Regions from separate parts of the Vibrio diazotrophicus genome, predicted to be linked through region 1. Evidence: predicted binding sites of a transcription regulator. Region 1 holds the regulator's gene; each other region holds the start of a gene.
What was found. Region 1 encodes MetJ, which represses methionine synthesis genes. Its sites were predicted from a motif close to TTAGACNTNTANANGTCTAA; they were not measured.
Positions count from the first base shown of each region.

Region 2: a site for MetJ is predicted at 1,813-1,832, ahead of metE (5-methyltetrahydropteroyltriglutamate--homocysteine S-methyltransferase). Genes of this name have one in related genera too.
Region 3: a site for MetJ is predicted at 2,091-2,110, ahead of metN (methionine ABC transporter ATP-binding protein MetN). Genes of this name have one in related genera too.
Region 4: a site for MetJ is predicted at 1,172-1,191, ahead of AAGA51_RS15835 (MetQ/NlpA family ABC transporter substrate-binding protein). Genes of this name have one in related genera too.

Region 1 is NZ_CP151842.1:223,210-226,351, reverse strand. It holds gene rpmE (50S ribosomal protein L31) at 1-130, shown strand, start outside; gene AAGA51_RS01005 (malic enzyme-like NAD(P)-binding protein) at 322-1,599, shown strand; gene metJ (met regulon transcriptional regulator MetJ) at 1,732-2,049, opposite strand; gene AAGA51_RS00995 (O-succinylhomoserine (thiol)-lyase) at 2,340-3,142, shown strand, end outside.
Region 2 is NZ_CP151842.1:1,262,804-1,265,945, forward strand. It holds gene AAGA51_RS05710 (hypothetical protein) at 1-527, shown strand, start outside; gene AAGA51_RS05715 (DUF4250 domain-containing protein) at 619-819, shown strand; gene metR (HTH-type transcriptional regulator MetR) at 834-1,745, opposite strand; gene metE (5-methyltetrahydropteroyltriglutamate--homocysteine S-methyltransferase) at 2,002-3,142, shown strand, end outside.
Region 3 is NZ_CP151842.1:845,652-848,793, forward strand. It holds gene AAGA51_RS03850 (MetQ/NlpA family lipoprotein) at 1-205, opposite strand, end outside; gene AAGA51_RS03855 (methionine ABC transporter permease) at 239-916, opposite strand; gene metN (methionine ABC transporter ATP-binding protein MetN) at 906-1,940, opposite strand; gene gmhB (D-glycero-beta-D-manno-heptose 1,7-bisphosphate 7-phosphatase) at 2,208-2,765, shown strand; gene AAGA51_RS03870 (MliC family protein) at 2,861-3,142, shown strand, end outside.
Region 4 is NZ_CP151843.1:103,898-107,039, reverse strand. It holds gene yghU (glutathione-dependent disulfide-bond oxidoreductase) at 1-138, opposite strand, end outside; gene AAGA51_RS15835 (MetQ/NlpA family ABC transporter substrate-binding protein) at 344-1,147, opposite strand; gene AAGA51_RS15830 (glutamine amidotransferase) at 1,348-2,064, shown strand; gene AAGA51_RS15825 (diguanylate cyclase) at 2,182-3,105, shown strand.

The DNA.
Region 1 (3,142 bases):
AGATTCAATGCACCTAGACGTATGTGACAAATGCCACCCATTCTACTCTGGTAAGCAACGTATCGTTGATACTGGTGGTCGTGTTGATCGCTTCAACAAGCGTTTCGGCGCTCTATCTAGCAAGAAGTAATTTTACTTTACGCAAAGATTTAAAAAAGGACGCTACGGCGTCCTTTTTAGTTTTCGCTTTCTTCAACCAGACACATGTCGAACTCAATAATCTGGTCTTAGGAGCTATATTTCTCACTTATCATAACTATGAAGACCCATTGACATACTCTAGAATGAGTGGCCTTAACAAAAACAATAAGGCTCCACCAAATGTCCAATAATGATCGCCATGAACTCAACGAGGAAGAAGCTTTTCGTCAGCAAGCCCTCGACTACCACGCTCTGCCAATTCCAGGCAAAATTGCCATCGCTCTCACAAAACCAGCAGATTCAGCAAAAGACTTAGCACTCGCCTACAGCCCTGGTGTTGCAGAACCTGTTCGCGAAATCGCACAGAACGTTGATAACGTTTATAAATACACAGCAAAAGGCAATACCGTCGCCGTTATTTCTAACGGTACCGCCATTCTTGGTTTAGGTAATCTTGGACCGATGGCTTCAAAGCCAGTTATGGAAGGTAAAGCTTTGCTGTTCAAACGTTTTGCAAACCTAGATTCCATCGATATCCAAGTAAAACACCGCACTATCGATGAATTTGTTGATACCGTAGCCAACATTGCTGATACCTTTGGCGGTATCAACCTAGAAGATATTAAAGCACCTGACTGTTTTGAAATTGAACGTCGCCTGATTGAACGTTGTGATGTACCCGTCTTCCACGATGACCAACACGGTACTGCGATTGTTACGGCAGCAGGCATGCTTAACGCGATTGAACTGCAAGGCAAAGAACTCAACGAATGTACTATTGTTTGTCTAGGCGCAGGTGCAGCGGCTGTCGCGTGTATGGAGCTGCTGATTAAATGTGGTGCTATGCGTGAAAAGATCTACATGCTTGACCGTAAAGGCGTCATCCACACTCGTCGCGATGACATCAATGAATACAAACAGTTATTTGCCAATAACACAGACAAACGTACGTTGGAAGATGTGATTAAAGGCGCTGATCTGTTCTTAGGCGTTTCAGGCCCTAACCTACTGACGGCTGATGAACTCAAATTGATGGCGGATAAACCTGTAGTGTTTGCTTGTTCAAACCCAGATCCAGAAATCAAACCTGCACTGGCCCATGCTGTGCGTGACGATTTGATTATGGGTACAGGCCGAAGCGACTATCCAAACCAAGTTAACAACGTGCTTTGTTTCCCATTTATTTTCCGTGGTGCGTTAGACGTGCGCGCGAAAGTGATCAACGATGAAATGAAACTGGCAGCAGTTGCAGCCATTCGCGAGTTAGCGAAAGAGCCTGTGCCTGAAGAAGTGTTAAAAGCCGCTGGTGTTGATACATTAAGTTTTGGCACAGAATACATTATTCCTAAACCAATGGACCCACGCTTACTTCCTCGTGTGGCAAGAGCTGTGGCTCAAGCGGCTATTGATTCTGGTGTTGCACGTATCGAGATGCCAGAAAACTACATGGCGAACTAGTTTTGAGCCTAGTGGTTTAATTACTCGCTAATGCCACTTGCTAATGCATTGCATCAAAAAAGCCCTGATTCGTATCAGGGCTTTTTATATCTATCTGCACAATTAGGCGTAAAAACAGATTATCGACAACAATTAGTCGTCGTAAGCCTCGAATTCGATACCCATTTCAGTCATTAACGCTTTCACTTCAGCTGGAATATCATCCGGACGGTCTTTACGCAGGTCTTCATCCGTTGGTAGCGGCTGGCCTGTATATGCGTGCAAAAACGCCTCACATAAAAGCTCACTGTTGGTCGCATGACGCAGGTTATTGATTTGGCGGCGAGTACGCTCATCTGTGAGAATTTTCAATACCTTAAGAGGAATTGATACGGTAATTTTTTTCACCTGCTCACTTTTCTTCCCATGCTCTGCATAGGGGCTAATATATTCACCGTTCCAGTCTGCCATTGCGCACCTTCATTGTTCGAATTCGAGTAATAATTCCAAAGGCTAGATTTTAGCGGGATTTACCGCCATAAGCAAAGACATATAGACGTCTAGAAGTGTTGACGTCTTTAAATAAGATAAGTAAAGTATGATGCAATTCCCCAATATAGACGAACACATGTATTCTTACTGTAAATTTGGATGTCTATACACAAACTAATTGTAGTTGCAGTTAAGTGACAAGCGAGTCAGCAACAATGCAGCTTCAAATAGGACGGGTATATTTAAGAGTCTTAGGAAAGGAAACACTCATGACCAAACGTAAGTCAGCTACCATCGCCGTTCGTACCGGAATCGAATCAGATACTCAATACCACGCGGTCGTTCCACCCATTTATCTCTCGACTAACTACGGCTTTCCTGCGTTTGGCGAAGTTCCACAATATGACTATACCCGCTCTGGCAACCCTAACAGAGGTCTGCTAGAAAAAGCGTTATACGAATTAGAGAGCGGTGAGGGTGCAGTAGTGACCAACTGCGGCACTTCAGCTTTAAACTTGCTTGCGTCAACGTTTCTTAGTCCTAACGACTTAATTATCGCTCCTCATGATTGCTATGGCGGAACTTACCGTTTATTCAACACCCGTTCGAATAAAGGCGACTTCAAAGTTCAGTTTGTTGATCAATCGGATCAGCAAGCACTTGCAGCAGCATTGGCGAAAAAACCAAAACTGGTGTTGTTAGAAACACCTTCTAATCCACTAGTGCGAGTGGTTGATATCGAACAAATCTGCCAGCAAGCAAAAGCGGTTGGTGCTTTAGTGGCGGTAGACAATACTTTCTTAACCCCTATATACCAACAGCCCCTGACACTGGGCGCTGATTTTGTCATTCACTCTACGACTAAATTTATCAATGGTCACTCAGATGTGATTGGTGGTGTCGTGATCAGTAAAACCAAGGCTCATGCTGAAGAGCTTGCTTGGTGGGGGAACTGTATTGGCGCTACGGGAACACCGTTTGACAGCTATATGACACTGCGTGGTATTCGCACCCTAGGTGCACGCATGCGTGTGCATGAAGAAAGCTCTCTGCAAATTTTGGATTATTTGAA
Region 2 (3,142 bases), 1.0 Mb from region 1:
CGATTAAGATTGAAGCATTTTTGGTGGTATTTGCCATTTTTTACTTCTATTCCCGAGTGCAGACGACCAAAACTCGTGATGAAGGACCTATATGGGTTCTTTATCTGGCCAACGGTTTATCACTGGCATATGTCGGTGTATTGATTAGTGAAGCGGCAAGCTGGAGTGCTTCTTTATCACTGTTCATGATGATATTTCTGCTTGGCTCGGTATTCGCGAACATGCTTTTGTCCATTGCTCGTAGCAGGCTAGATGCGTTTCATCGTATTCTGCCTGTGGTAGGAATTTTGTCTGCAATGGCTACAACGTTGTGCATTGTTCCATTTGCTTACTCACTTGAAAGCGAACAGTTAGCCGAGTTAACCATGCCATTGATCATCAGTTTCAGTTTACTGATTGTCGGTATCGTTTTTTGGAGCTGGCATATTATTACGGCCAAGAAGCCGGAGAAAGGTCAGTTAGCGGTAGCATTCTTGCTGGTGTTGCTGGCGAGCACAGGTTTTCACAGTCTCTATCTGATTCAATAATCAGAATTTAGCTCCCTAGAGCAAAATCACTTTTTTTGTGTGAAATCCCGACTAGGCTTAATAGGTGGGTTTTGTTCAAAGGAGTGCCGATATGGATCTGAGCAATGTTAATAAGCTGGATAGTATTATTCTTTTAGGCATAGTGAATGAGAAGCTACGCTTGGAGTGTGACAGCTTAGATGAGCTGGTTTCCACTTATGAAATGGATGTTGAAAGCGTGGTTGGTAAATTGAGTCATCTTGGCTTTCGCTATGATCCATTAACCAACCAGTTCAAATCATCAGGTCGTTAAGTTTAATCGCATTTTTAAGCCATCTTGATTCCGTCAAGGTGGCTTTTACATTGCTGTTTTGCCGTTGCAAAGAATGTTTGTAAGTAGCGTTTGTCTTTATCGCTATTACGCACCGCCGCAAACAGTCGACGCCATAAGCCATTGCCCAATGGTTTACTGGTGATCAATCCCTGACGCGAAAACTCGCTGATGGCCCAATTAGGTAGAGCAGCAACGCCTAAGCCTGCCGACACCATCTGTACCAACATCAATGTATTATCTGCTTGTTTCCATTTTGCTGGCTCTACACCTGCGGGGTGTAAGAAGTGTTTCACTACATCTAAACGCTGCTTCTGCACTGGGTAGCTCAACAGTGTTTGTTCTGCCAAATCTTCTGGTGCAATAGACTCTTTGATGGCGAGAGGATGGTTAGTGGCAGTGATTAAGCGCATTTCAAAATCAAACAGAGGTTCGTAGTGCACTTCTGAGCGCGGAAGAATGTCGGAAGTAATCACTAAGTCCAGTTCGCCAGCAAGCAGTGCCGGCAGAGGTTCAAAACCGAAGCCAGATGAAAAGTCTAATGCGACGCTTGGCCAAGCCACTTGATACTCTCTTAACGCGGGCATAAGCCATTGGAAACAGGAATGGCACTCAATCGCCATATGCAGCCTGCCGTTCACGTCTTCTTTTAAGCTCGCCAGTTCATTTTCTCCTTTGGCGATTCTCGGCAAAATGTCATCGGCAAGCTTAAGCAGTATTTCACCCTCGGAAGTAAACTTTACCGGTCTTGTTTTTCGTAAGAAAAGTTGGCTACCAAGTCTCGCTTCAAGGTCTTTAATCTGATGAGAAAGGGCTGATTGAGTCAAATGGAGTGAAGTCGCTGTTGACGTCAATGATCCTGTGTCTCTCAGCGAAGCAATCGTTCTTAAATGTTTTAGCTCTATCATGAGATTTCCTCATCATTCCGTAAGCATCATGAATTTAAAAACTAACTTACGCCCTTTTTTTGGAGCTGTAAACATCTAGACGTCTATTTCTTGGTTTGGTTTGAAGTATTGTTCATTAAGCAGGTTTGGTGTGTATGAATATTTTTAATAAACAAGTTGAATATTAGTTGATTGTTTCATTGAGCGGTTAGCGAGATAGTTTGGCCATCCAGACATCTTTAGTGTCTAACCTCAGCTTAATAGAAGGAACGATCATATGGCGACAATTACACATATTTTGGGCTATCCACGTATTGGTGAAAAACGCGAACTTAAATTTGCACTAGAGAAATACTGGCGTGGTGATATTACTCAGCAAGAGCTAAAAGCGGTAGGTAGCGAAATCCGCCACAACAACTGGGCTTTACAAAAAGAAGCGAGTTTAAGCTTTACGACAGCAGGCGATTTTGCATGGTATGACCATGTTCTTACAACTACTTTGCTGCTTGGACATGTTCCTGCTCGTCATCATCTATCTCATAACAAAGATAGCTTTCCAGATCTCGATACGCTTTTCCGCGTTGGGCGTGGTCAGTCGCAAAACTCGTGCGGTTGTAGCGGCAGTGCGGCGTCCGACATGACCAAATGGTTCAATACTAACTATCACTACATCGTTCCTGAATTCAGTTCTGATGATAAGTTCGAAGTGAGCTGGCCGCAGCTATTTGAAGAAGTCAACGAAGCGGTGAAAACAGGTGCAAACGTAAAACCTGTGCTTTTGGGGCCTGTGAGTTATCTCTACTTGGGTAAAGAAGTGGAAGATAATTTTGACCGTTTAACTTTGCTTCCACGTTTGCTGACGGCTTATCAAAACATTTTGTCTAAGTTGGCTAAACAAGGGGTAGAGTGGGTTCAAATCGACGAGCCAGTACTGTCACTTGAGTTAGAAAGCCAATGGCAAGATGCATTTAAGCTGGCGTATCAGGTACTGCAAGGCGATGTAAAAGTGCTTCTAACAACGTACTTTGATTCGGTGATTGATACATTGGACAAAATCGTTGCACTGCCTGTAAACGGTCTTCACATCGACATTTCAGCCGCGCCACAGCAGTTAGAAAGTGTACTAGAGAAATTGCCACAACAGTGGGTGTTGTCAGTGGGTGCTATCAACGGCAGGAACGTTTGGCGTGCAGATTTAGGTAACCTGCGTAACAGATTGCAGCCAGTAAAAGATAAGCTGGGTGATCGCCTTTGGATTGCGAGTTCATGCTCACTGCTGCACAGCCCGGTGAATTTAGAACTCGAACAAAACCTCTCAGCAGAAGTACGTAGCTGGTTTGCGTTTGCCAAGCAAAAAGTCACCGAAGTCGCGCTACTTGGACGAGCATTAGATGGCGACCAAGAAGCGATTCTGGCTT
Region 3 (3,142 bases), 620 kb from region 1:
AGTCAGTGAAAGTTACAAGTTCAACATCTAAGTTATATTTGTCTTTTGCAATTTTCGCAGCCACTTCTGCTACTTGAGCTTCAGCACCCGCAATAACACCAATTTTTACTTTGCTGGTATCCGCTTCTTTATCACCACAGCCAGCTAGTACAAGCGCAGATGCTGCAGCAGCAATGGTCAGTAAACTTTTAAGATTGAATTTCATGGTAATCTCCTTGTTAGAAATTCTTGTATCGTTTTATCTGTGATCAACGCGGCGTACGAATGCATCACCGATTGATTGAATTATTTGTACTAGAACAATAAGCATGACAACGGTTACTGCCATTATCACCACATCGTAACGGTGGAAGCCGTAACGAATAGCCACATCACCTAGGCCGCCGCCACCCACTGTACCAGCCATCGCTGAGTAGCTCACAAGAGTAACCAGCGTGATCGTTACAGAGTTTAGAATGGTCGGCATTGCTTCTGGTAACAGCACCTTGCGAATAATTTGCATTGGTGTTGCGCCCATAGATTGTGCAGCTTCAACAAGACCAGTTGGAACTTCCAATAATGCCCCTTCAATCAAGCGAGCAACAAAAGGAATTGCGCCGATAGTTAGAGGTACGATTGCTGCTGTTGTGCCAATGAACGTTCCCACAAGCAATTTAGTTACTGGAATAATCGCTACCATCAACACAAGAAACGGTACTGAACGGCCAATGTTGACGATTGCGCCAAGTATGCTGTTCAACTTAGTGTTTTCTAGCAAACCACCTTTTTTAGTCGTGTGCAGAATAACGCCTAGTGGAATACCCAGCGCGAAACCAATAACGCCAGCAACAGCTACCATATACAAAGTCTGCCAAGTTGCTGTTAAAAGCAGGTCACCGTTTAGTGATAACCAGTTAGCAATGGTATTAAAGGACATAACCAAGCACCTCTACTTTTACTTTATTGTCACGAAGGTATTGAATTGCAGCGTTATCGTTTTCTTCATCACCGAAGATTTCCGCTACCATCATGCCGAACTTCACACCGCCAGCGTAATCAAGATCTGAACTCAGGATGCTGACATCAATGTTGAATTTTCGCGAAATTTGCGACATCAACGGTGCATCAACAGTTGCGCCGGTAAATTCCAAACGAACTAATGGGTAACTGCCTTGCACTCGTGTTGGCTGCAAACGTGCTTGGTAATCATCAGGAATCGATAAATCCAGTGTTGAACGAATGAACTGATGAGCAAGTTCTGTTTTTGGATGAGCAAAAATATCACCCACAGAACCTTTCTCTACTAATTCACCGTCACCGATGATAGCCACTTCATGACATATACTTTTTACTACATCCATCTCGTGGGTAATCAACAAAATAGTGATGTTTAACTTACGGTTAATCTCTTTCAAAAGCTCAAGAATCGACTGCGTAGTCGCAGGATCGAGAGCACTGGTTGCTTCATCACACAGCAACACTTTTGGATCAGATGCCAGAGCACGAGCTATCGCAACACGTTGCTTTTGACCACCACTTAGATTTGATGGGTAAGTGTCACGTTTCTCTGACAAGCCAACCAACTGAAGAAGTTCAGAAACTTTCTTCTCAATATGACTAACACTTTGACCAGCAAGCTCTAACGGCAGAGCAACGTTTTCAAACACAGTACGCGAAGAAAGCAGATTAAAATGCTGGAAAATCATGCCGATGTTACGGCGTGCTTCGCTCAATTGCTTCGAGCTCAGCTTAGTAAGGTCAACACCATCAACAATAACGCTACCGTTAGTTGGGCGTTCTAACATGTTCACACAACGAATCAGCGTACTTTTACCAGCACCTGATGAGCCAATAACACCAAAGATCGTGCCTTGTTGGATGTTAAGGTTGATGTCTTTTAAAGCATTGATTTCTTTCGTGCCTTGATAAAACACCTTGTTGACGTGACTAATCTCAATCATTGAAAAACCTGCGCAGGGATAAATCTTGGTTGTTTTGTAACGAGTTACCTTTGTATTACTAAAAAAGCAGCAACAACAGAATAAAATATTTAACTCGTTCTAACTTGGTAGAGGATGCTATGGCTTAACTAAGTTCAAGTCAATAGATATTTTTACGTCTAGACGTCTAAATGGTTGTTTGAGTGATACTGTTAAGTAATTAGATAGTGATGAAAGAAATAAAGCGTGCAATAATTCGCGTAGTTTGACTTTAAAGAGATGAATATTTTGGCGAAACCAGCTGTGTTTTTAGACCGTGACGGCGTAATAAATGTCGATCATGGCTATGTAAGCGACGAACATGATTTTGAGTTTATCGACGGTGTTTTTGAAGCCGCGAAAACACTGCATGAAATGGGCTATCTACTTGTATTGGTGACCAACCAGTCGGGTATCGCTCGTGGCATGTTCAGTGAAGATCGTTTTCTGTCATTAACGCAGTGGATGGACTGGAACTTCGTTGATAATGGCGTTGAGCTTGATGGCATCTACTATTGTCCTCACCATCCCGAGTATGGTGTAGGCAAGTATAAAGAAGATTGTGATTGCCGTAAGCCAAAGCCGGGTATGTTTATCTCTGCTCGTGACTTTTTGAAGATCGATATGGCGAACTCTGTGATGGTGGGTGACAAAGCGGAAGACATGATGGCCGCAGAAGCAGCCGGAGTCGGTACCAAGATCTTAGTTCGTACAGGCAAGCCTGTGACTGAAAAAGGTGAAAGTTTAGCCACTGTTGTACTGGACAGTTTGCGCGAAGTGCCTAACTATTTAAAAGAGCGTAAATAATACCATTACTAGTAATCGGTAGTTGAGACATTGCTGGGGTTGGTATTAAGAGGTCGCTTAGGCGGCCTTTTTTATTATTTGAAGAGAGAATCATCATGAATAGAAACGATATCCTAGTCGCATTCTGCTTGGTGGCGCTACCCTTGACTGCACTAATGGCGTGTTCAAGCTCAACCGAAGTCGATGGACTTAAAGTTAGGGACAGTGATTTTCAACATTACCTTTGCGACGATGAGAAGCAGTTTGATGTAGCTTACGTATCAGAAGAAAACGCAGTGTTAAAGACCTCGGAAAGCCTGTATCGCTTGGTTCGTATTCCTTCCGGCTCTGGAGCGAAGTACATATTGGATGACCACACTTCAGCGGTAGTGAATCCT
Region 4 (3,142 bases), on a different replicon from region 1:
AAGCTGAATTGGGTGAGAGCCCACTGGAAGTTCTCTTTCAAAACGAGCACCTGAATCCGGTCGGTTGATACTCGCCCATTGACCACCATTTTCGCTGTCCATTGTCCAGACTCTTGGTGGGATATATTCACTTGCCATGGTTGATCCTTCTCTTGGTTTACGTATTCGATTTACGACTTCTTAAGATATAGGGGCAAATTATTGCAGATAAAGTCTTTTATGAATTTTTAGTTATAACAATAAATTATTGCAAGGGAGAAGAAATTATATAGGCAGGGAGAAACAATCAAAGCGGAGGTTTGACTTCCCGCAGCAACAGGCGTTGCTACGGGAATCTGGGCAATTAGAACGCAGGTTCAATAGTGCCATTGAAGGTTTGTTGCATGAAGTCTCGAATCGCTTGTGACTGGTAGATTTCTACGAATTTTTTGTACGCTTCGTTATCTTTGTCTTTCTCACGGCTTGCAATCACCATCACCGCTAGAGGTGCTTGCTTCGATTCTAGGTAGATACCCTGTTTCTTAGGATCAAGACCCGCAGACATTACGTAGTTCATAGTGATAGCCGCTGCATCAACATCGTCCAAAGTACGTGGCAATTGTGCCGCATCCACTTCCAAGAACTCGAAGTTTTTCGAGTTTTCAACGATATCGTTTAGCGTCGCTTTAAAGCCAGCATCCGCTTTCAAGGTAATCAAACCAGCGTCAGCAAACAGCAGTAAGCCACGACCACCGTTGGTTGGATCATTTGGAATGGCAATACGCGCATTCTCTGGCAACTCTTCTAACGATTTGTATTTATTCGAATAAATACCCATACGCATCAGGATAGATTCGCCAATAGAGACAAGGTGAGAACCTTGACTATTGTTGTAGTTGTTTAGGAAAGGAAGATGCTGATAGCTGTTCAAATCAATGCTGCCATCTTCCAACGCCGCGTTTGGCGTAATGTAGTCAGAAAACTCGACTACTTTTACTTTTAAACCCTGCTTAGCTGCCTCTTTTGCAACCGCTTCCACTACCTGCGCGTGAGGACCAACTGTTGCGCCAACAGAGATTTCATCACTCTCTTTCTGACCACAAGCTGCTAAGCCGAAAACCAACGATGCCACTAAGCCCAACTGAGAGAGTTTTTTATATCCGTTCATTTTATTTATTCCTTACCTAAACATAGAGACGTATAGCCGTCTAAACAGCTATATTATCGATGACTAAGTAATATGCAACTAATAATTTGCTATAAGTTAGTTCCCGCAGTCCTTTTCTTAAGCGCAACAAATAGCGATTGAACTCACATTTCGTTTTCACTAAATTAGCCAAAGTAGCAGGAAGTCAAAAAAAGGAATTTATGAAAACGTTACTGATAATTAATGTTGGTCAGGCTCCTGAACAACAACTCAAGAAATACGGTGATTTTGAACACTGGGCACAAAGAGCCATCAGTGAGGTCAATATCCCTGTGACTTTCCTAGATGGTACTCGCAAGGCTTTACCTGATTATGATTCTTTGGCTGGTGTCATCATCATGGGTTCACTTTCTATGGTGACGGAAAAGACCGACTGGATGCTGAAATTATCAGACGACATCGTTGCCCTCACTGAAAAGAGAATTCCTCTTCTTGGCATTTGCTTTGGTCACCAATTAATCGCCCAAGCTCTTGGTGGTGCTGTGGGTTATAACCCGAAAGGTCTGGAAATTGGCACGGTAGAGTTGGAGCGTTTACCGAGCGCAAGTAATGATCCATTGTTTGAGTCACTCCCAGCAAACTTTGCAGCTCAAACGGTACATTTCCAATCGGTGCAGCAGCTTCCACCGAACGCTGTTTGTCTAGCCAGAAGCGATTTGGATGAACACCATGCCTTCCGAGCTGGCAGTTGCACTTGGGGCGTGCAATTCCATCCGGAGTTTACCAGCGACATCATGCGAGATTCTGTTGAAGGTTTGAAAGAAGCGATTGCCGATAGCTACACAAGCAAGCTCGAACAGGTTGCTGAAACAGAGCAGGCGAAACAAATTCTGGTTAGATTCGCCAGTATGTGTAAATCACGTATTGATCACCCTTAGACTTTAAAAACATGAGCTAAAATATCAACAGTTGAGCCACTTTTGTTATGAATGTGAGTGGTTCAGCCTATGATTAGGCCTATTGGAAAGGGTTGGAACTACGTGAAAGTAGAACATATGGATAGACAGTGTTATGAATGCGAAGAATACGCTGCGGTAATTTCAGCTCTGCCTGATTTGGTTTTTGTTCTCACTGAATCTGGTCGCTATGCCGCGATATTTGGTGGTGAAAACTCCGATCTTTACCATGACGGATCATCTTTAAAGGGACTAACCCTCGACAATGTCCTTCCACCAGAAAAGGCCACTTGGTTTAAAGATAGAATTAAAGAAACGCTCGATTGCGATTGCATTAAAGTTTTTGAATATTCCTTGTCTGCTGATGATGTAGATACGGTCGATGAAGCAACGGGCCCGATTGGGGAACTGCGTTTTGAAGGACGTGTCAGCCCTCTAAAATCATTACGCTATGGCGAAAGAGCGGTGGTGTGGGTTGCTCGTAACATTACCGCTCGATACCATATTCAGCAGCAATTGCTCTATCAATCTGAAGTGGATGATTTATCCAAAACACTCAATCGAAGAAAACTGTTTGAAACGCTTAACGATGCGTTTTATGCGTTCAAGCGTTACCATGAAAACTACTGCTTCCTAGTCGTCGATATCGATAATTTCAAACGGATTAATGACTCCTACGGGCACAGCCTAGGCGATGAAGCGATCCGCAAAGTCGCAGAGATATGCAAACTCAAAGTGCGTAAAACTGACGCCATTGGTCGGCTCGGTGGCGATGAGTTTGGCATTATTCTTAAGCATACTGATGAGATTTCTCCCGTCGCGTTTGCAGAGAGACTGGTAGATGCGGTATCCAACACACTGTTACACGAAGAGCTTTCCGATACGCGAGTCTCCATCAGTATAGGTTTAAGTTATTTCGCTGAAAGTGATACGGGGATGGAAGACATATACCATCGCGCTGACCTCGCACTTTACGACGCAAAACGCCGAGGTAAAAACCGAGTCTCCACCAAAATCAATTAATTGGCTTAATCCGACTTCTGCATTTCCACCAAATACA